Regions from separate parts of the Cellvibrio sp. genome, predicted to be linked through region 1. Evidence: predicted binding sites of a transcription regulator. Region 1 holds the regulator's gene; each other region holds the start of a gene.
What was found. Region 1 encodes LexA, which represses DNA repair genes until DNA is damaged. Its sites were predicted from a motif close to ACTGTNTNTANANACAGT; they were not measured.

Region 1 (5,725 bases):
CTCGGTTGATCAGGATGAAACCATCCGTCCGGAAACTACAGTGGAAGCCTTGGCCAAATTGCCGCCGGTATTTGATCCTAAAAATGGTCAGGTGACGGCGGGGACGTCTTCGCAATTGAGTGACGGTGCATCGGTAATGTTGGTGATGTCGGCCGAGCGCGCAAAGTCGTTGGGATTAAAACCTATTGCTAAAGTGGTTTCGCTGGGGCTTGCGGGTGTGGATCCATCCATAATGGGTTATGGACCCGTGCCTTCAACAGAAAAAGCCCTAAAAGCGGCCAATCTAACCATCGATGATATAGACGCTGTCGAGCTTAATGAGGCATTTGCAGCCCAAGCCTTGCCGGTATTGAAAGATTTAAAGTTGCTTGACGTAATGAACGATAAAGTGAATGTGCACGGTGGCGCCATCGCCCTTGGACATCCCTTTGGCTGCTCAGGTACGCGCATTACAGGTTCATTATTGACGGTGATGCAGGATCGTGATTTGAATCTGGGCGTGTCAACTATGTGTATCGGTTTGGGGCAGGGGATTACGACAGTGTTAGAGCGTTTGAACTAATCTGCAACACGACCGTCTCTAAGGCGAAAAAAGGGCCAGCGTGTGTTGGCCTTTTGTTTTTTTGTTGGGTTTAGGAAGCTATTAAAGGCTCTTACTGCTAAAAATTTCTTGAATAGGTTTTTGAGATAATTGGGTGCTAGAATGCGCGCCCGTTTCGCGCTGAGGCCGCCGAGGTAGCTATGTCGTCTTTTTACGAAATTATTGAATTGCTGAATGGTGATGTTGCTTTGGCGCGAGCTGACGACGAGAGTAATGAGCCCTTGGTAACCATTCGTTTTTCGGAAGAATCCCTGGCCTTTTTAGGCGAGGAAAAATTCATGGTCGCCAAAGCCATGATTGAGGCGGGAATGGAGGCAGCGGGGGATATTGCTGATCAACAGGCGGAAGCTATGCTGGATGATTTGGTAGAAGAGTTGAGTGATGCGGAAAAACTGATGTTGCACTAGCAGATGGGTGAAGTATTTTTGTCTGTTTAATTTTTTATCTGTTCAATTATTGAGGCCTTGCCTCCCTGCGTTACTCCAGTACATCAAAGTAATTTTTCCTACCTTACGAATTTGATTATTAAAATAGTTGCGCTCAATTTAACGAACTCGCAACAGTAATCCCTGACACCCGCCGGTTTTAGCAGCCAATTCAAGCTGTGTAAGTTCTTTATCTGTCAATTTCCCCGGGCTTGATATCACCGTATGGCTATTGCCTGCAGAGAGTGCTTCCCAAGTGATCCACAATAGTGTTTGCGGATTCTGGCAGTGAATCACCCGAATGTAGCGTGTATTAACACCGTAGGATTCCAGCAGTTCGCGGCTGATATTGTGAGGTGCGATCCAGGTGATCCAGCGATCGCTGCAAGCATTGCTGAGAAATGCAATCATGGGCAATAGCAGCGCGACTTGCTCAGGTGAATCACTGGTCAATACCAGTTCAGTAACACCGCTAGCAGGTTGTTGGCGAGCGGTAGTGGTTACAGGTATTACACGGGCGATATTAGTCACGACGAATCACTCCTACACTAAGGCCTTCAATACTGAACTCTTGATCACGCATATCCACCAGGATAACATCGAACTCCGGGTTTTCCGGCCACAACTCGACCTGCGCATTGTTACCTATCCGTTTGAAACGTTTGACCGTCACTTCTTCGCCGATACGTGCAACGACAATCTGCCCATTGCGCGCTTGATCAGTTTTATGGACAGCCAATAAATCGCCATCAAGAATGCCGGCATCTTTCATGCTCATACCGTGGACACGCAGGAAAAAATCTGCACTGGGTGAAAAAAAGCTTTGTGGAATGTTGCAGTAGTCTTCGATGTGTTCTTGTGCAAGTATCGGGTTGCCCGCTGCGACACGACCAATAACAGGTATGCCAGATTGCAATTCCGGTAGTTTTATCCCGCGTGATGCACCGGGGATAATTTCGATAGCGCCTTTACGAGCCAGGGCTTTAATGTGTTCCTCGGCGGCATTGGCTGACTTAAAGCCGAGAATCCGGGCGATTTCTGCACGAGTGGGCGGATAGCCTGTTTCTTCCGCATATTGGCGGATGAGCTGAAGTACCTGTTCCTGGCGCGGTGTTAAGTCAGACATGATGCACTCCTGAATCTGTTTATTTGTACAGTAGTTGTGATTATATACAGTAATTCAGGTTGTGCAATAGTTTTTCAATCTGCTGATTATTTCACCCTGTCACCATAGCGGATGCTTTGTAATTGACCTCGTGCAAAATACAGATGTGTCATGAACTTGCCCTTGCCGGGGTTGTACGTCCAGATATCTATGTTCTCGCAGGTGGCGATAGCGATATTATTTTGCACGTTGTTATTCCCATTTTGTATTCCTTGTGGCTGGGTGGTTGCTGCTACGGGTTGACAAAAATTGTCGGTCATTACCGGATCACCACATTTATCGAGCACTTCTGCCTTGGTATCACCCACTTGCGCAAGTTTGGTTTTACAGCGCAAGGACTCAGCAACGCTCATATTGGAAAAGCTTGCGCAAATGGCTGTGCATAATAGGGCGATAACATATTTGTTCATGGTTTTCTCCTGCCTGTGATTTTATTAACTCTAGTCGCTGCAACTGAATGAGAAATGAATTAACTCCCGAGTTTACGCAGTAATTTATCGAGCCAGCGAGCAGGTAAAATGCGTTTCATAAAACCCACCAGATAGGTGGGAAAGGTGACGTAATAACGGGCCTGCGGCTGCTTGGCTTCCAGCGCGTGAATGACACGTTGATATACGGCGTCGGGGCCGAGTGTAAAGGGTGTTGTTGTTTCAGTTTTTTCAAGCCTCGCGATCGCGCTGCGATAGGTCGCGAGGTGACGGCTCTTTTCAATATCGATATGGTCGCGCAGTGCGGTCAACGCATTTTTTCTGAATTGGCTTTCAATCGGGCCGGGTTCAATCAAGCTGACATAGACGCCGGTCCCTTCGAGCTCAAGCCGTAGCGTATCGCTAATCCCTTCAAGCGCATACTTGCTGGCGTTGTAGGCACCGCGCAAAGGCATGGCCGCAATACCCAGTACGGAAGAGTTTTGGATAATTCGTCCATAGCCCTGCTTGAGCATAATGGGCAGGGCTAAATTGGTCAGTTCACACCAACCAAAAAAATTGGTATTGAATTGCTGGCGCAGCGCGTTAATCGATAAATCCTCTACTGCTCCAGGTTGGCCATAAGCGCCATTATTAAATAAGCCATAAAGCGCGTTTCCGGAAAGCGCCATTGCCTGCGCAAATCCGCTGTGAATCGATGCTGAATCCGCAAGGTCAAGTTGTACGCACTCCAAACCCTCCTGCTGCAAGCGCGCTACATCCGATGCTGAACGACATGAGGCGATAACGCGATATTCTGTTTTTTTTAGCTCATGTGCAACGTAAAAACCTATGCCAGTTGATGCGCCGGTTATAAGAATAGTTTTTTGCATTATTGTCAGTTTCTGGTTAAAGGTTTCAGGGATTCTGCCGTTAGCTTAAGGGTCGGGGATTGTTCTCTCAGATCCGATAATAGCAAAACAAAATTCAAACACTCCGTGGTGATTTATGAATTCCTATTCTGCCGTGCAAAATTATTCCAGCGTTAAAGTACATTCCGGTATTGAAACTGCATCACCGCACCGATTGATTCAAATGTTATTTGAAGGAGCGCTTGAACGTATAGCTCAAGCTAAAGGTGCTATGGCGCAAAATCAGGTTGCACGTAAGGGTGAGCTGATTGGTAAAGCGGTAGCTATTGTTGGAGGATTGCAGGGAAGTTTGAATGACAAAGAGGGTGGAGCGTTGGCTGCCAACCTCGATGGTTTATATGACTACATTATTCGTCGCTTGAGTCAGGCTAATTACGAAAACAACGCAGAGTACCTTGATGAATGTGGTCGTTTGCTGGGTGAGATAAAAACCGCCTGGGATGCGATTGGCAGTCAAGTGTAACGAGGAGTTTGTTATGGCGATTCAGTTGGTGTCAGCGCCTGACTATCGTGGTCAGGCTGGTATTATGGCGATGCGCAACCTACAGCAGGAATTAACCAAAGCGCTACAAGTTGAGGATTGGGATAGGGTGCGGCATCTGGATCGCATCTGCGTGGTATTGATTGATAAAGTCATTGCTGCCAATCGCGATGACAGATCTACTTTGGTATGTGCCTTGGGTGAATTAAAGGGCGTCTACGCAGGACTGATAGCGCAATGTCAGCGCGAGGTGACCCTGCTGCATGCGACTTGAGACGTGTGTTCTGTTCAATAGTGCATGCGGTTGTGATAAAAAGTGTTAACGAATACTAGTTCATTAGGTTTTTAAAACAACTCTCTTATAGCAAAACTCGCAAAAACGTCTTAGCCCTGCTAGCCTTAGGGAACATAACTGCTAGCAGGGGATAGTCTGTGTCAACCTACAATCCGCAAGAAGCACTGAAGCAATACCGTCAATTGGGTATTGAATCTGAAATCAGCAATGCTTCACCACATCGTTTAATTCAATTGTTGTTTGAGGGTGCATTGGCGCGTCTGGCGGCTGCGCAGGGAGCTATCGAGCGTGGTGATCCGGCAGCCAAAGGAGAGCTGTTGGGCAAAGCTATCAGTATTGTTGGTGGTTTGCGCAGCTCGCTGGATATGAGTGCAGGGGAGTTGTCCGAGCGTCTTGATCAACTCTATGAATATATCAATCTGAAGTTATTGGAAGCTTCAGTGCAAAATGATGTTGAAAAAGTAAATGAAGCTATTCAATTGCTGAAAACCATTAAATCCGGATGGGATGAAATTGCACCGCAGGTTTCATCTACCCAGCCATAAAACAGTCAATCATAAAAATACTTTGTGTAATTTCTAATCGATATTTTCATAAGCCCTCGATGAAATTGTATTTAGATAAAGTGTGAAGATAAGGCATATTTTTGGCGAATATTTATTCTACTTGTGTGAATGTTGTTAAAACGCCAAAAACATTCCGCCATAAATTTGACTAAGACCACTGCCTCGTCTATTACTTACTCCAATAAGCCGTCTCGCCGTCTTGAATGAGTTTTTTCCCGTATTCAAGATTTTGGCATGAAATGAAAAAAGGTCTTGGGGTATGTGGCGCAACAATAAAGTTCTTGTTATAGACGACAATCAGTCACGCAGACACGATTTAAAAATCCTGCTGGATTTTCTCAGTGAAACCACACTCACTGCAGCCAGTGATACATGGCAAGCGACAGTCGCTGAAGAAAACAATGGGGAGGATTATGTTGCCATTTTGATAGGTGACTATCGCGACAGCAATCAATCCCTCGCGCAACTCCTGAAAGAAATCCGCTCCTGGAATGATGAGTTGGCCATCGTATTAATTGGCGATGAAAATCAAAATGCAGATGAAGGGTTGGATGACCTCTACCGCTTTATGATCATCGCGACCCTCTCGCTGCCGCCTACTTATAATAAGCTGGTTGATACACTGCATCGTGCCCAGTTGTACCGTGAAGCGCAGTCAACCAGTAAACGTCAGCCCCAGCGTCGCCCGGTACATTTATTTCGCAGTCTGGTGGGAACCAGCCGTGAAATTCAAAACGTGCGCGAGATGATGGCGCAGGTGGCCGATAAAGATGTATCGGTACTGATTACGGGCGAGTCAGGTACGGGGAAAGAGGTGGTTGCGCGCAATTTGCACTACAACTCCCCGCGCCGG
Region 2 (4,901 bases), on a different contig from region 1:
GGGCCAACGGTGGAATAAAGAAAGGGAGGCGGCTATTGCGGTGCTAGGGAAGTTAATTGCGTCGCAATAAAATGTGATTGCAACGCATCAGACTACCGCTGAAATCCAGCGACGTAAACGGCTGCGGACATATTGATGTAATGGTTTGCCGCGCCATGATCCCCAACACAAGTGAGCACCAATAGTCTGTGCGGTTTTTTTCGCAGTGAGCTTCGCCATCGCAAATTCAGGATAAATTACGTGCCCAGGCATGATGGTAATATCGTCGTTATATTGCGGATTGTCTTGTAAAAATAAGGTAAGGGCGTGGGGGCCGCTGAGAAAAACAATGTTGGTCTCACCGGCGCGATGTTTGGCAAAAATGCGCTCGATAAATTTTAACCACATATCAAAGCCCGGCGCAGATGCCATAAAGGCATTACCCAGCTTATAACTGCCACCAATACTTTTGCATTCCTTCTCTTCGATCGCCAGTACACACTTGTTCGCTAAAAATTTCTCATCCAAAGGTTTGTAAAAAACATAGTCGGTATCAAAATAAATCCCGCCGTACACATACAGGTACAAACAGCGCGCAATGTCAACGCGAATCACCCCTACTGGAATACTTAAATAATCATCGAGAAATTGCGGAGCCTTGTCTTTTACAAGCTGCAGATTGGACTCGTCGGTCCAGGCGTGATATTCAAAATCAGGCATTAACTCACGCGCGCGTTTGGTCAGTTGGCGCTCTTCCCAGACGTAAGATTTGGAGCATTGATGGAGGATTTTGGGAATCATAGGTTTTTCCTTTTTCCAGCGGGCGGTTAAATCAACAGATGGATCACCCCGGAATTCACGCAATTGCTATGCCATCCATCGAAACATCGCTTTTTTGTAGATAGGCGTGCCAAGAAAGCAATAGTTGCGGGCATTTGTGTATGTAATGCACCAGATTCATCCATGTTTTGCGTTAACCAAAAATATCCAACTGCCCATTGGTTTTTTTCGGCGCCGGAATACTCAGCGGTTTGCGGAATAAACTGCAATCCAATTGTACAAAACGCCCGCTCTTGCCCAAGCCATAGCGTTTAAGCCCTTTGGCAAAACGCTGGCGGATCATATCGGCCCAGAGGCCTTCGCCGCGCATGCGCGTGGCAAAATTTGCATCGTAATCTTTGCCGCCGCGCATATCGCGGATGCGATTCATCACCCGCTCGGCACGCTCGGGGAAATGGGTTGTGAGCCACTGCTGAAAGAGCGGATTTACTTCCCAGGGTAAACGCAACACGGTGTAACCCGCAGCAGTGGCGCCGGCATCGGCAGCAGCGCGCATCACATTTTCCAACTCCTGTTCAGTCACAAAGGGAATCACTGGCGCCACGCTCACGAGCACCGGTATACCCGCTTGCGCGAGTTTTTCAATTGTCTGTAAGCGGCGGGTGGGCGATGCGGCGCGCGGTTCTAGTGTTCGTGCGATTGAATGATCGAGCGTGGTAATGGTGATGGCCACTGTGACCAGATTTTTCGCAGTCATCTCTTGTAGTAAATCGATATCCCGCTCGATCAGCGCCGATTTGGTAATCATGCCGAGCGGGTGATCGCACTCATGCAACACTTCCAAACAGCGGCGCGTGATTTTTAAGTCGCGCTCGCACGGCTGGTAAGCATCGGTATTCATTCCAAAGGCGATAGGGCTGGGCTCGTAATTTTTATGCGCGAGTTCGCGCCGCAACAATTCCGGCGCATTGGTTTTGGCGTAGAGCCGGGTTTCAAAATCCAAACCGGGCGATAGACCGAGATAAGAATGGGTCGGGCGCGCAAAACAGTAGATACAACCGTGCTCGCAACCGCGATAGGGGTTGAGCGTCACGCTAAAGGGTAAATCCGGAGATTGGTTGCGGCTGAGGATGGTCTTGGCTAGCTCGGGGGTAATGTGAGTTTTTAATGCCGGGTTGATGTCGGTATCGTCAACAAAAGGTGTCCAACCGTCATCGACTGTTTCAATTAAATGAGTCTCAAAGCGTCCGGCGATATTGCTGATTGCACCGCGCCCTTTGTGGGCTTGGGGTGCGGCGTTGATCCAGGGGGCGGGCTCGATAAAATCCTCGTCGTTTGTGCTCATCACCCCTCCTCCACACAATTATGCTGTACATACAAACAGTTATTTTGTGCTTAAACCCGCTGAGGTGCAAGGCAGGTTTCAATTTATCTTGCATGGCTACTGCAACCTTTTTGCAGGTCGCCCGTAAGTTCCTCCGACAAATCAATCTAAGGAGGAACCACCATGAACCCGTTTATCAACAAATCCTGTCGTAATTTAGTTATTACCCTTGCCTGTACCGGCCTGCTCACTGCTTGCGGCGGCGGAGGGGGTGGCGGCAAAGGTTACTCATCAACACCCGGTAGCACCGGTTATTCCAGCACGGCGCCCAGCTCCATGGCAGCCAGCTCTATAGCACCGAGCAGTACACCCGCCAGTTCAGTTGCGCCGAGTAGCACACCGGCATCCAGTACTCCGGCGTCCAGTTCATTGGCGTCCAGCTCGGTAGCACCGGCATTGGTCCCGCCCGTTGTCTTGGTCGATAGCCAAATCAATGCCGCTGATGGCGATTATTTTGTCGCGAGTGGCGACGTATTAGTCGGCATGCCTGAAGGTGGCGGCAACACCAGCTTTACCGGCCAGTTGCTGAGTCGCACGGGGTTCGCCCTCTACACCTTTGCCAACGACACGACCGGTGTATCCAACTGCAGCGGCAATTGCCTGGTGAACTGGCCACCGTTATTGGCCAATCCGGGTGATCAAGCGAGTGCGCCTTACTCGATAATCACCCGCAGCATGGGCACTGCCGGTACTGCATTGCAGTGGGCCTATCACGGCAAGCCACTCTACTTTTTCAAAAATGACACAGTTGCTGGCCAAACTGCCGGTAAAGCCATAGCCAACTGGTTACTCGCACGGCCGATGCCCACCCAAATAGTGGCCAACGCCACCCTCGGTAGCCATCTCGCGGCTGCAGGCAGTGTGAAACTGGCGACGCCAGTCAACGGCGCCGAGCAGACCAGCACCGCCGAGCGCAATGGTTTTACGCTCTATACCTTCGATAACGACACCGCCGGCGTCAGCAATTGTTCCGGTACCTGCCTTACCAACTGGCCAGCCTTGATTGCCCACGCCGGTGCTGTTGCAACTGCTCCTTACAGCCTGGTGCAACGCGCCAGCGGTGAAATGCAGTGGGCGCTGAACGGTATGCCGCTCTACTTTTTTGCGGGCGATACCCAAGCGGGTCAAACCAATGGCGAAGCTATTGGCAATAACTGGTTTGTGGCGCGCACGCCAGCAGTTGCGGTGAACAACCATCCCACCAAAAACCGTCTGTTAGTTGCGCACGGCAATATCCTTAATGCCGCCGGTGCTGCCGATAATTCACGCCTCGATTTCACCCTCTACACCTTTGATGACGATACACCCGGCGTCACTACCTGCTTCGGCGGTTGCCTGGCTGCCTGGCCCGCACTTTATGCTCCCGCCGATGCACAAGCCTTTGGTGATTTCAGCGTAATTACCCGCGATGCCACCACCAAACAATGGGCTTACAAAGGTTTACCACTCTACTTCTATGTTGGCGATTCAAAGCCTGGTGATGTTGCCGGTGAATACACCGACTGGACCATCGCGCGGCCATAAAAAATCCGGGCGCTGCAGATGGTTTGCAGTGCCCGCTTTTCATTTCCGTTTTTATTTACGACGCAGATCAACAAAAAAGATGAGAGGACTGCATCATGAAATTATTATTTTTAGCACTGGTAATCGCTGGCTTAAGCGCCTGCGGTGCCGGTTCCGGTAAAGGATTAAATGGTCAGGGTTTGCCCACTTCCAGCAGTAACGGAAACAGCAGCGCAAGCAGCAGTAGCGCGTCAGAGAACGCGGTAACGCTCGCACAATTACAGCAGAATATTTTTGGAGCCATTTGCACCAACTGCCACACAGGTGCCAATGCGCCGCGCGGACTGCGTTTGGATTCAGAAGAAAATTCCTATGCGCTTTTAGTCAATCGCACAGCCGATGAAATTCCCACGCTTATGCGCGTCAATCCCGGTAGACCGGATGACAGTTATTTGATAAAAAAATTGGAAGGCACTGCAGATATTGTCGGTGCGCGTATGCCACTCGGTGGCCCTTATTTATCGCAAGAGCAAATTGATCAGGTGCGCAGCTGGATCGCCAATGGTGCCCCGCGCACTGGCACAGGCTCAGCGACAACAAAAGTTGCGCGCGCCAGTGCACAAAAACTGAATTCACAGGTGACAGTGAATTTGCATTTCAGTCGCCCGCTGCAATTTGAAACACTTTCACCTGAAAGTATCAGCGTGTTTTATAACAACCTGGATGGACAAAAAACGGCAGCGGATTTTTCACTCTTGCTGATCGACCAGATTCTCTACATCACCGTCAGTGATATTCCCCTACAGGCGATACAACTGGAAGTGCTGATCAACAACAGCGACTTATATCCACTGCTCGATCAGGAGCAGCGTGTATTTGACGGCGATAGCGACGAAAACCAGGGCGGAGGCTACAGCTATGTTTATTCACTGTAAAAATTATTTTGCATTTTTAATTTGTGTGATGGGGCTGCTGTTAATAAACACCGCTCGTGCAGAACCCTATCTCGCGATAAAAAATAACACTCAATGTTCCACCTGCCATGTCAATCCGGCCGGTGGTGGTGCACGCAATACTTACGGTGCCTACTACGGCACTCATGTATTGCCACAAACTGCAGGTAGCCTGGATTTATTTGATGCCGGAAAATTAGGCGAAACATTGCGCATAGGTGCAGACCTGCGCACCAATTATTACCAGTCGGATCGCGATGAGGGTCAGGACACGCGCGGATTTGAAACACAATCCGGCCAAC
Region 3 (13,133 bases), on a different contig from region 1:
ATTTTGGCCACAGTAAATACAACAACAGAAAACCGGCAATGCCTTTTGCAAGATCAACCGACAATTCATAGCGCGCAGTTTCTCCAGCCTCGCCCGCCAAATTAAATAACTGCGGATAAGCAAATCCCTCCGGCTCATAACTCGCCACCCAAAACGCCAGCGGCACCAACACTAAAAACAAACCCACTTTAATCCAGTGATTTAATTCTTCTTTGCGGAAAAACCACGCAAGGCAGGCAACCCCCAAGAGACCAATCGCATTAGCCAAAGGCAACCAACCCACAAAGACCAACACAGCAACCAAAGCTGCCAGCACCAAACCGCATATCAATTCTTTTTTATTCACGATAATTTTTCTTCAAAGTTCTGTAGATTGGGTCGGGCCGCGCAGGTCGGGCCGCGCAGGTCGGGCCGCGCAGGCTGAGCGCAGCGATACCCAACGCATCAAGGTAAAAGTATCGCCGCTGGATCAAGATAGAACGCCTTCTTCCACCCTTGTGTTGTATCGTCAATCCGCCAGAGATAAGGCACCAGCGTCACAACAGAATAATGCAAATGCGGCGGCTTGCCTTTGGCGTTGCCACTATCCCCCAAACTCGCAATGGTTTTACCGCTCCATACGGGTTCGCCGATAAATACCGAATCAGCACTCAAATGCGCATAATAATGCACTCGCCATTTTGGCCCCAAGACCGCAACTACTTTGCCACCACGCGGCAACTCACCCGCAAAAATCACCAACCCATAAGTGGTCGATAAAATCGGTGTATTCATCTTGCCAAAAATATCAATCCCCTTATGCACACCGGATTTCCCCCAAGGCTCAAACCAAAAGGACTTTACATTCCAATCTTTTGCAGTGGCATTTTGGACGGGGATCTTGGAGAATTCAGGCAGGAATAAAATGATTACGAAAATAACGAGGAATATTTTTAAGGCTTTGCGTTTTATACTTATGTTTTTCATATGAACCCACTGGAGCAGTAACATCAAATTGTCACGCTCCATTCGCGTCTAATTTTTCATTCCGATATTTTTATTTAACTGATCACACAAGGACTTTATATATCCATCGAGTTTTTTCTGTTCATTAACCTGACTCGAACCTGCAATTACGGATACTTTCGTATTTGCACTATCGTCAGTAGCAATTGTTACATATATAACTGCGCCATAACTAAAAGGAGATGTTGGTGTTTTCACTTGCATAATTTTATATATATAGCTTCCCGAATCCTTTTTTATTTGATGCCAGCTGTCCGTATTGGCGTCACCCTTACGGGATAAATACTGATAACTCAAGCCAGCATAGTTGTAATCTGGATATTGATCGCCCGAATACATAATCTCCCATTTGAGATCATATATTGACCTCCGTGCCGCATTAAAAACCACTTCAGGAGAATCCGAAAAAACAAATTTTTCTTTATATAGCACATCTTCCGACGAAACTCTTTTACCATCAAAACCCGAACAACCAATCATACACATAACAAAAAACAACACAAAAATTCGCATACAACCCCCTCATCCATTAAAAATAAATTTTTATTTTATCGCAGTCAGCCTTATCCATTAGACCTGAATTGGCTTCACATGAGAACCTAACTTTATTATTTTTAGTTTCAGCCAACTTAGTTTTTACTCCGGGATAATTATGATTCACCTCCAATTCAGCACCGAATATGTCACTTGGCAACACTTTTAACTGAGGATAACGATAGTTACTCTCCAACCTAAACTCCCCTAAATAATGCGACTCTCCTTGCCTGGTGGAAAAACTAATTGTCTGCTTTGAAAAAATTAAACTTACATTACCAACACGAGCCTGTTTTAAAAGCCATGCCCCAGGAGGCAACTTAAATACAAAATACCTATGACCCGTAGGAATCTGACTGGCAAAAACAGAATCAGTTAATGTATCTCTCATTGATTTACGATCTATCTGTGACCCTTCTACTACACTTTTGGATGCAACATCATATTGCACAAAAGTAAACATCGGATCTTTATAATCTGTCCTTATATCCAAGCCAAATACGATCAATGAATTCAAATCTTCACTGTTAAACTCAATATTTTTATCCGCTCTATTCGAAGCGCAGCCAGTCAGTACGAGCACCCATACAAATAGAAACATTCTCATCGCACCACTCCTCTTATTAAGACTTTAATATCCATCAAAAATGTAATTTGGTATGACCAACAAATCAAATACCCAGCCCAACAAAAAAGCCGACTCTCTCGAATCGGCTTTTAATTTTACATATTACTTACTCACCAAAAAACTTCTTAACCCCATCAAACCAACTCGACTGTTTCGGCGAGTATTTCCCGCCTTTCATGGTCGTTTGGAATTCCTTGAGCAAGTCTTTTTGTTTACTGGTGAGGTTGACCGGTGTTTCGACTACAACACGGCAAAGCAAATCGCCCACTCCGCCACCGCGTACCGGCGTTACACCTTTGCCGCGCAATTTAAACAGTTTGCCGGTTTGGGTTTCGGCCGGAACTTTTAATTTTACGCGGCCATCGAGTGTGGGTACTTCCAATTCACCGCCGAGCGCAGCATCGACAAAATCGATAGGAACTTCACAATATAAATCGGCGCCGTCGCGTTTGAAAATATTGTGTTCGCGCACGTGCACCTGCACGTACAAATCGCCGCTTGGTCCACCGTCTGCGCCCGCTTCGCCTTCGCCGGATAAACGGATGCGGTCACCAGTGTCCACACCTGCTGGCACTTTAACGGAAAGGGTTTTGGTTTCTTCAGTGCGGCCCTGACCGTGACAGGATTTGCATGGATCAGAAATAATAGTGCCGCGCCCGCGACAGGTAGGGCAGGTTTGTTGCACCGAGAAAAAGCCCTGTTGCATACGCACTTGACCGTGCCCGCCACAGGTTGTACAGGTAACGGGTTTGCTACCGGGTTTTGCACCTGAGCCGTCGCAGGTTTTACAGCTGACGAGTGTAGGCACTTTTATTTGGACGCTGGTGCCTTTAACAGCTTCTTCCAAACTCAGTTCAAGGTTGTAGCGCAGATCAGAACCGCGCGCAGGCCCACCACGACCACCGCGTCCGCCGCCACCACCAAAAATATCGCCGAACACATCGCCAAAAATATCGCTAAAGTTATTAAAGCCAGCACCGCCACCCATGCCCGCCTGACCATCAACGCCCGCGTGACCGTGACGATCATAAGCAGCGCGTTTGTTGTCATCGGAAAGTACTTCGTAGGCTTCGTTTGCTTCTTTGAATTTTTCTTCCGCAGAGGGATCGTCCGGGTTTCTATCCGGATGGAATTTCATCGCCACGCGGCGGTAAGCTTTTTTCAATTCTGCTGCGTCTACACTTTTTTCGACGCCGAGGACTTCGTAGTAATCGCGTTTTGCCATGGTTACACCGGTAGTAGAAATGTGTTTTACATTTCAAATAATGATTTCATCGTAGCCCGTATGGAGCCTAGCGTAATACGGGGTTGATCATTTAAAACATTCCCCGTATTTCGTTAGACTTCATACGGGCTACATTTGCCAGATTCTTACATGACAAATGCGGGCAAGCCCGCATTTGTTTTTGTTACTTCCTGAACAGTGAACGAAAACTTATTTGTTGTCTTCTTTCACTTCTTCAAATTCAGCATCCACTACGCCGTCATCTGCTGCTTTGCTGTTGCCACCGGCTTGCTGTGCACCAGCGCCAGCATTTGCACCTGCCGCTTGTTGCTCCGCGTAAAGTTTTTGCGCAAGTGAGCCTGAAGCTTCAGTCAACTTGGTAGTGGCCGCTTCGATCTTCGCCAAATCTTCTGACTTGGCGGCATCGCGCGCTTCAGTCAACGCCGCTTCAATCGCCGATTTTTCATCTGCAGTTGCTTTATCGCCCGCTTCTTTCACGGTTTTTTCTGTTGCATGGATCAAACCTTCGAGAGTGTTGCGTGCAGCAACCACTTCAGCAAATTTACGGTCAGCATCAGCATTGGCTTCTGCGTCTTTGATCATTTTCTGGATTTCATCGTCGCTCAAACCGGAAGAGGCTTTGATCACGATAGACTGTTCCTTACCAGTAGCCTTGTCTTTCGCGCTTACGTTCAAAATACCGTTGGCGTCGATGTCGAAAGTCACTTCAATTTGCGGCATGCCGCGTTGCGCCGGTGGAATATCGCTCAGGTCAAAACGGCCGAGTGATTTATTTTGCGACGCCTGCTTACGCTCACCTTGCACGACGTGAATCGTTACTGCGGTTTGGTTGTCATCAGCAGTCGAGAAAATTTGTGATTTCTTGGTAGGAATCGTGGTGTTTATCTCGATCAACGGAGTCGCAACGCCACCCATGGTTTCAATACCGAGAGTCAATGGAGTTACATCCAACAACAATACGTTGGTGGTATCGCCTGACAACACAGAACCTTGAATTGCAGCACCGATTGCTACTGCTTCATCCGGGTTTACATCTTTGCGCGCTTCTTTACCGAAGAAATCCGCAACCGCTTTTTGTACCAGCGGCATACGGGTTTGACCGCCTACCAAAATTACATCGTCAATTTCGCTCAGCGATTTACCGGAGTCTTTGATCGCGGTTTTTACTGGCTCCATGGAGCGATTAACCAAATCTTCTACCAGCGACTCTAATTTTGCGCGGGTCAGTTTTACCACCAAGTGTTTCGGACCAGTTGCATCGGCAGTGATGTAGGGCAAATTCACTTCAGTTTGCTGGCTGGATGACAATTCGATCTTGGCTTTTTCAGCCGCTTCTTTTAAGCGCTGTAGCGCCAGTGGATCGTTGTGCAAATCGATACCGGTATCTTTCTTGAAAGTTTCTGCGAGGAATTCAATCAAGCGCATATCAAAGTCTTCACCGCCGAGGAAAGTATCGCCGTTGGTTGAAAGCACTTCGAATTGATGCTCGCCATCAACGTCGGCAATTTCGATAATGGAAATATCAAAAGTACCACCGCCCAAGTCGTATACCGCGATGGTGCGATCGCCCACACCTTTATCCAAACCGTATGCCAGTGCAGCCGCGGTTGGCTCGTTGATGATACGTTTTACATCCAGGCCTGCGATGCGGCCGGCATCTTTGGTGGCTTGACGTTGTGAATCGTTGAAGTAAGCCGGAACGGTAATGACCGCTTCAGTTACTGTCTCGCCGAGATAATCTTCAGCGGTTTTTTTCATTTTCTTCAATACTTCAGCAGAAATTTGCGGCGGTGCTTTTTTATCGCCTTTCACTTCTACCCATGCATCGCCGTTGTCGGCTGCAACAATTTTGTACGGCACCATGGAGATGTCTTTTTGCACAACATCGTCTTTGAATTTACGGCCGATCAAACGCTTTACCGCATACAAGGTGTTGTGCGGGTTAGTGACTGATTGACGCTTGGCGGATTGACCCACCAGAATTTCATCGTCGTTGGTGAATGCAATAATTGACGGCGTAGTGCGATCGCCTTCGGCGTTTTCAATCACTTTTGGTTTTCCGCCTTCAAGTACAGATACACAAGAGTTGGTGGTACCCAAGTCGATGCCGATAATTTTGCCCATGGTGTTGCTCCTAAAAATTGCTATGTGTTGCTAAGTGCAATGACACGAATAACTTGCACTGAATTGTTGGTTTCTTGCCGCTATCGGCAGTTATTTTCTATATTGGCGCGAGTGAAATTAATTCAAGTCCAGCGCACAAAAAATCCTTACATTTGTTGTGGTTTCCCGCGCGCCCTTCTGTTGCCTCTCACGAGAATCAGGGCGCTTTGGATACCACCACCATCGCCGGACGAACGAGGCGACCGTGTAAGGTGTAACCCTTTTGGAAGCAGGTAAGTACGGTATTGGGTTCTACATCCGGATTGGGGACAGCAGAAACTGCTTGATGCAAGTTGGGATCAAATGGCTCACCTTCCGGACTGACCGCAATGACTTGATGACGGGCGAGCGCATCGACAAACGATTTATGGGTAAGCTGGATACCTTCAATCACTGCGGCAAAAGCTTCATTGCCACTATCGATAGCGGCGAGCGAGCGCTCCAGGTTATCGACAACTGGCAACAAATCGTTGACCATTTTTTCCAAGCCAAACTTGTGTGCCTTCTCAACATCTTGCTCCGCGCGGCGGCGGGCGTTTTGTGCCTCGGCTTGTGAGCGCAGGGATTGCTCTTTGGCAGATTCGTAGGCTGTTGCCAAGGTTGCCAATTGAGCCTGCAGTGCTTCCAGGCTGGGTTCGTTGGCAGTTTGCGTCTGCTCAGCCGCATCCTCACCCGGATTGAGCGGCTCGGCGGTGTTTTGGATATCGCTATAGTCTTGGGTTGACACTTGGGTACTCCATCGCAGGTTGGGCGGATACAGGGATAACACTGGTCCGCTTGAATTACTGTGGACGCTATATGGGGCTCGCGCGGGGGGATTCAAGTTTTTGTCGCCAAAGTTTTTCCCGATCTGGCCTCAACACTAAATAAGCGCGACCAACTTGCTGGCAGCGACAAATTGCTGCCTATACTCAAAGCAGAATTTTTATACCGACCCTTGGCGGTCACAACCCACAGAAAGCCATCTAAAAAAGCGCACAATTCAGGTGCGTAATTGTTGATTTTTGCGCCAAAAGAGTGAATCCGAACCTTAATAACCATTTGGGTCGGAAAGTCGAACTTATGCGTTTAAATACTATTTGACAACGTTGTCCCTTGCGCATAAGGTCAATCAACACCTGTTTATAACTTAGCCACTCCCAGGGGGCACAATGTCACTGCGCGTCAAAATCTGGATCGTCTCCGCTCAAATTCTTATCGGCTTACTGGGAATTATGCTGATTGGCTTGTACACCGTGCGCTACACCAGCAACCAGGACAACGCGGCGCGTGTAGAACAGTTACTCAATAGCACCTACGCCACCGTCATCCAGATGGAGCAGATGGCCGCACGCGGCGAGCTGGATGATGAAACTGCCAAAAAAATCGCCACCACGCTGTTGCGCAACAACATCTATCACAAGTCGGAATACGTTTATGTCGCCGATGAGAAGTTGAACTTTGTTGCTGCCCCACTCGACCCACAAATTCACGACACCAGTTTCCACGAATTTAAAGATGGCAATGGCCGCAGTGTGGGTGAGATCTTGCAAAAAGCAGTCGAAAAGGCCAACGGCCAACTCGCACGCTACAACTGGACGCAAAAACAAGCCGATGGGTCGATTGAAGAAAAGCTCTCAATCGCCAAGCTCTCTCCGCGTTGGAAGTGGGTAGTAGGCACTGGAATAGGGTTTAACGAAGTAAATTCCCGCTTTTGGGAAACCGCCAAATGGCAGTTAACGGTCTGTTTACTGGTGATGCTATTCATAGTGGTGCCGGTGGTATTGTTTGCCCGTAAACTGGATCGCGGCCTGGGTGCTGAATTGAAAGAGGTGCTGACGCTGGTGCGCGCAGTAGCGGGCGGCGACCTGACCGAGCGCGATGTACACCAGGCGCCGGAAGACAGTATTTACGGATCGGTGGTACGTATGCGCCATGCGCTACGTGAGGTGATCGGCGGCATATCGCAAATGGTGGCACGCCTGCACTCTATCAGCGATGACATAGTCCACAAGGCCGAAACCAGTACCGCCATGGCGGAAGACCAAAGCATCAACACCATCAAGATTGCCTCCTCGGCCGAAGAATTTAATATGCAGACCAAGGATGCAATGCAGCAGGCCAAAGTCGCCACCAACCAGACTGACCACGCCTCCAAAACTGCTAACCAGGGGCAAAAACTGATCTCCAGTGCGGTGAAAAGTTTTGTGGAAATCGACAACAGCGTGATCCAGACCCAGGGCAGCATTGATGATCTGGCCAACCGGATCAACAGTATTTCCGCCGTAATTTCTGTGATCAGCGAAGTCGCCAACCAAACCAACCTGCTCGCACTCAATGCCGCAATCGAAGCAGCGCGCGCCGGCGAACAAGGGCGCGGATTTGCTGTAGTAGCCGACGAGGTGCGCCAACTCGCCCAGCGTACGACGCAAGCGACCAGTGAAATCAGCGAAACCATTACTGCCGTGCAGAACTCCAGCCGCGTTGCCAAACAAAATATGGATGACATGGTAGTGCAACTGAAAGAAGGTATTGGCCAAACCCGCCAAGGCGGTGAAATTGTGGAGAGCGTGCGCCGCGAGACCGATGAAGTCGCCAAGATGGTGGCGCATATCGGCAGCTCGCTGATCGAACATGTACAGGCGAGCAGTTTGATCCTGGAGTATGTCAGCCAGGTTGAACAATCGTCACTGGGCACCAAAGATGCAGCCCGCGGCACACTTATGGCGTCGCAGCAAATTCGCGATGCCTCCGATGAACTCAGCCGCCAACTGGAAGGCTTCCGCTTGTAATTGAACCGGCAGCAGCTTGCCACCCTGACCGCAGATACTGTATAAATAGCCAGACATTTATTCCCATTAAATGTCTGGCTATTTTATTGCGGCAACACCTGCGAGGCGCCCATGCTAACCCATCTGAATATCCAAAACTTCACCTTGGTTGACCAGCTCGATCTGGATATCAAACCCGGTATGACGGTGATTACCGGTGAGACGGGCGCAGGTAAATCCATTGTATTGGATGCATTGGCACTCACCTTGGGCGACCGAGCCGAAGCAGACCGGGTGCGCACCGGCGCCAGCCGCGCCGACATCACCGCCACCTTCGATACCAGTGCCATTCCCGGTGCGCAGGAATGGCTGTTCAATATGGATTTACAGCAGCCGGACAACCCGCAGGAGTGCCTGCTGCGCCGCCTGATCAACAACGAGGGCAAATCCAAATCCTATATCAACGGCCAGCCAGTCACCTTGCAACAGCTGCGGATTTTGGGCGAGATGCTGATTGATATCCACAGCCAGCACGAACATCAATCGCTGCTGATCAAGGATACCCATCGCCGCCTGATCGACGAATTTGCGGGCCAGACCGATCTGGCAAAACAAGTGCGCCTCGCCTTCCGCGAGTGGCAGAGCCGGCTCGAACACTTTATCCACCTGCGCGACAACGCCGCCGATGTAAGTGCGCGCTTCCAACTGCTCAGCTATCAATTTAACGAGCTTGAGCAGCTTGGCTTGCAACCAGGCGAGCAGGCCAAATTGGAGGCGGAGCAGCGCAGCCTCGCCAACGCCGAAGAGATACTGCACGGCAGCCAGCAGCTGGCGGCATTTTGCGGCGATGACGAGCAGGGCTTGAGTGTAAACCTGCATCGCGCCCTGCACATTTTACGCAACCTGCCGGAGAAATCGGCAGCACTGCAAACGGCGGAGGAACTGCTGACCAGTGCCCAGATCCAGGTCGAAGAGGCGCAGCATGAGATTGATCGCCATATCGACAGTTTTAACCTCGACCCGGCGCGCCTCGCTGTAGTTGAGGATCGTTTGTCGGCGATTTATGACCTGGCACGCAAACACCGAATCCAACCGGAAGAGTTGCCGGCGTTTATCGAGAAACTCAGTGCAGAGCTGGAGCAGTTGCAGGGTGGCGATGGCAAACTCGACCAACTCGCACAGCAGGTTGCGCAGGCTGAAAAAGCCTATCGCCAGTTGGCCGAACAACTCTCAGCCAAACGCAGTAAAGCAGGCACCAGCCTCGCCAAGCAAGTCAATGAACAACTCAAATTATTGGCGATGACCAATGCCAACCTCAGTGTCAGCTTGCTCCCGCTTACCGATAAACCCGGCCCCAATGGTTTGGAGGACGTGGAGTTTTTAATCAGCACCAACCCCGGCCAAGCGCCGCGCCCGCTGGCTAAAATCGCCTCGGGCGGCGAGTTATCGCGCATTAGCCTGGCGATTCAGGTGATTACCGCCAAAACCTCGGCCACCCCGACGCTGGTGTTTGATGAGGTAGATGTCGGTATCGGCGGCGCTACGGGTGATGTGGTTGGTCATCTATTGCGGCAGTTGGGAGAACGCGGGCAAGTTATCTGTGTCACGCATTTAGCGCAGGTAGCGAGCAAAGGCCATCAGCATCTGCAGGTAGTGAAGACATCCAGCAAAAAGAGTGCGGAATCTACCTTGGTGGAATTAGCAGGGGAAAGCAAAGTGGAAGAGATTGCGCGCATGTTGGGCGGCTTGAAAATTACCGATCAATCCCTGGCGCACGCACGTGAAATGCTGGCGCTTTAGCAAAATACCGGGCGAGCCAACCGCTGAAAATAAAAAGGGCGCGATAAATCGCGCCCTCAAGCGGGTAAAACAAATCAACGTTTTCTTTCATAAAGCACTAACGTTTACCGCATCTAGCACTAACTTTCTTACATGGAACAGGGTTACTTGGAAACAAATCACCAAAAACATCGCTACCTAAACACTTGCCTTTCTCGCACTAACGTTTCTTTCTCACATACAACACTAAACTGTGATCGGTCAGTTCGAAACCATACTCCGCTACGATACGTTTTTGCAAGGCTTCAATTTCATCATTATGGAACTCAATGATGGTGCCGGAATCTATATCGACCATGTGATCATGATGTTCACCGCGCGCCACTTCAAACACTGAATGGCCGCCATCAAAATTGTGTCTCACTACCAAACCGGCGGTCTCAAATTGGGTCAACACCCGATAGACAGTCGCCAAGCCTACATCATCACCTTGTTCCATTAGCGCTTTGTAAACATCTTCCGCGCTCATGTGATGCTTTTCAGAGGATTCGAGCATTTGCAAAATTTTCACACGTGGCAAGGTCACTTTAAGACCCGCTTTGCGCAGTTCGTGGTTACCGTCTGCCATTATTTCCCCCAAACCCTTCTCAGTGTTCCTGTGGTTCGGGTATTATCCGCGTTCATTTTCGTTAGTGGAAGCCCTTGTATGAAATTAGCCAGCCGTGTTTTTCTGGCCGTGGTCTTAGTCTCCAGCCTCACCGCTTGCTCCAGCTTCCGCTTTCCCGGTGTTTACAAAGTCGGTATCCAACAGGGTCACATCATCACGCAAGAGATGGTAGAGCAACTGAAGCTGGGCATGTCCAAACGGCAAGTGCGCTTTGTACTCGGTAATACCTTACTGCCCGATACATTTAATGATGACCGTTGGGATTATCCTTACAGTGTACGTCGCGGGTCACAGGGTGAGATCACCCAATACCTTTACACTGTCTATTTTGATAATGACAAGCTGGTAAAAACAGAGGGCGATTACTTGCCAGGTAAAGCTCCACTCACAGGAGAGAAATCGGAGAAGTATCTGGATGATATGAACCGCGATGTGCCTGTGCCTACCGAAGACAGCACCCCCCCGAAAGTACCTGATCCGGAAGAGCTCGAATAATCGCAAAAGCCATCCCTGATTAATAACAACGCCCGGTCAATCCGGGCGTTGTATATTTGAACTCACTGTTTTCAGAATGATGATTATCGACTCAGGCAGATACGGTTGCGCCCCTCAGCCTTGGCGCGATAGAGCGCCGCATCCGCTTCTTGCAGCAATTGTTCAGCGCGCCCCACACCCGGCCGATAAGCGGCGATACCTGCACTGAGCGTGACATTAAAGGTGCGCTGGTCAACCGTAAAACTGATATCGCGCAGACGCTGGCGCACATCTTCCATCAACACTTGCGCCTCTTCACGGCTGCAGCGCGGCAACACAGCAACAAACTCCTCGCCTCCATAGCGCCCCACTGCATCGGTTTTGCGCAAGCGCTGGCGCAATAAATGTGCAATCGCCTTGATCACCTTGTCGCCCGCCGGATGGCCGTAGGTGTCATTGACTTGCTTGAAGTGGTCGAGGTCGAGCATCACTACACTTAAATTTTCTTCACTGCGCACGGCACGGCTCAGCTCTGCATCCACTTGTTCTTTAATGCGCGAATGTTTCAAAAGGCCAGTCAGGCTGTCGCGATCCAGAGCATCACTCAGCTGGCGGCTGCGCGCCGCTCGCACGGACACAGCAGTGATAAGTTCACGATCGCCCAGTGGTTTACTTAAAAAATCATCGCCTGCGCGCCCCATGGCCACCGCGCGCTTCTCCACGTCCTGCTCCGATGACAGATAGGTGATGGGGACGCGCAGCCAATCCTGATTGAGACGAATGACCTGGGCCAACTCGATGCCGTTGCAGCCGGGCATGTTGATGTCGAGCAAAATGAGTTCCGGGTGAAAATCCTGCAGCACCTCAAAAATTTCATTGGGATTATTGCTCACTTCCGCCCGGATATCGGCAGAGTTCAACACCAATTTATAGTGCTCGGCCAGCGCAAAGTCATCATCGATAATCAATACCCTGTAGGGCGCGCTACGATGGCGGTCAAGATAGTATTCAAAGCAGTCGACCAGGCGAATGATATCCAGCGGCTTCACAAAATAACCCACCGCACCCGCGCGCACCGCCGCGTGGTAAGCCTCAAAATCCGTGCGGGTGGAGACAAAAATCACCGGCACAGGCGCGGGTAAATTCTGCTGCAAAATCGCCACCGCCTCGGGGGTTTCACGCCCCTCTTCAGTAAACATAATGTCGCAGATCATAAAATCCGGCGGGCGCCGCAGCACTTCAACCTCGGCAGCGGCGATAGTGGAAAAATGCACGACTTGATGGCCGAAGTGACGCAGGGTCATGCAGACTTCGTCGGCAACATCGGGGTCGTCCTCCAGTACGTAGATCAGCGTGTTGGTCTTTAGCGGGGCACTTTGCGATACCAGGGGAATTTTTTTGGCGCTATCGCCCTGTGCCTGCCCATCCAGTGCGGCAACGGCAACCGCAAAGACACGCAACATACCCAGATCCAACTGGTTAGCCGCCAGCCACGTCTGCGTTTGCAGCTCCAGTTTCTTTGCTTGCTTGCCGAGGTCGGGAAAACCAAAACTGCCTGCCGAACCCGCTAGTTTATGCAATTTCTGATTGAGTTGATCGAGTGTATCGCGCTGGAATTCGGGCTTCGCCAAATCGCTAACAAGATGCCGCAACGACTGGATTTCGGCGGGCAAGCGCGCCGCATAGTCGTCACGCAATGCCTGAAGTTTTAGCGCAATTTCAGCATTTTTATCCATGGGTAACCGATGCCTGGGAGACAGGGGAAATTTTATTGTCGTTTTTGCGCAAGACCTATCGGCGTCTACCATGCCGGGAAGTTCCGCAGTCTAGTGTGAATAATAGGTGTGAATTCGGCGTTTAGCCAATCAAATGGAATAACGCCAACGC

Region 2: ACWA6V_RS16610 (PA0069 family radical SAM protein) is a predicted target of LexA. The motif match lies at 2,127-2,144, and genes of this name have one in related genera.
Region 3: recN (DNA repair protein RecN) is a predicted target of LexA. The motif match lies at 8,384-8,401, and genes of this name have one in related genera.

Annotation. Positions count from the first base shown of each region.
Region 1 covers NZ_JBRFPI010000053.1:7,458-13,182, forward strand. The annotation lists partial or broken gene ACWA6V_RS05285 (acetyl-CoA C-acyltransferase) at 1-562, shown strand, start outside; gene ACWA6V_RS05290 (hypothetical protein) at 742-1,008, shown strand; gene ACWA6V_RS05295 (cell division inhibitor SulA) at 1,147-1,557, opposite strand; gene lexA (transcriptional repressor LexA) at 1,550-2,152, opposite strand; gene ACWA6V_RS05305 (DUF2845 domain-containing protein) at 2,239-2,601, opposite strand; gene ACWA6V_RS05310 (SDR family oxidoreductase) at 2,661-3,491, opposite strand; gene fliS (flagellar export chaperone FliS) at 3,607-3,993, shown strand; gene ACWA6V_RS05320 (hypothetical protein) at 4,007-4,285, shown strand; gene fliS (flagellar export chaperone FliS) at 4,444-4,851, shown strand; partial or broken gene ACWA6V_RS05330 (sigma-54-dependent transcriptional regulator) at 5,132-5,725, shown strand, end outside.
Region 2 covers NZ_JBRFPI010000316.1:574-5,474, reverse strand. The annotation lists gene ACWA6V_RS16615 (glycosyltransferase family 32 protein) at 88-780, opposite strand; gene ACWA6V_RS16610 (PA0069 family radical SAM protein) at 953-2,104, opposite strand; gene ACWA6V_RS16605 (COG4315 family predicted lipoprotein) at 2,267-3,667, shown strand; gene ACWA6V_RS16600 (hypothetical protein) at 3,763-4,581, shown strand; partial or broken gene ACWA6V_RS16595 (hypothetical protein) at 4,565-4,901, shown strand, end outside.
Region 3 covers NZ_JBRFPI010000066.1:387-13,519, forward strand. The annotation lists partial or broken gene ACWA6V_RS06235 (CPBP family glutamic-type intramembrane protease) at 1-346, opposite strand, end outside; gene ACWA6V_RS06240 (M23 family metallopeptidase) at 445-966, opposite strand; gene ACWA6V_RS06245 (hypothetical protein) at 1,015-1,518, opposite strand; gene ACWA6V_RS06250 (hypothetical protein) at 1,535-2,146, opposite strand; gene dnaJ (molecular chaperone DnaJ) at 2,274-3,392, opposite strand; gene dnaK (molecular chaperone DnaK) at 3,603-5,537, opposite strand; gene grpE (nucleotide exchange factor GrpE) at 5,734-6,303, opposite strand; gene ACWA6V_RS06270 (methyl-accepting chemotaxis protein) at 6,728-8,347, shown strand; gene recN (DNA repair protein RecN) at 8,459-10,126, shown strand; gene fur (ferric iron uptake transcriptional regulator) at 10,326-10,733, opposite strand; gene ACWA6V_RS06285 (outer membrane protein assembly factor BamE) at 10,812-11,267, shown strand; gene ACWA6V_RS06290 (diguanylate cyclase) at 11,351-12,982, opposite strand.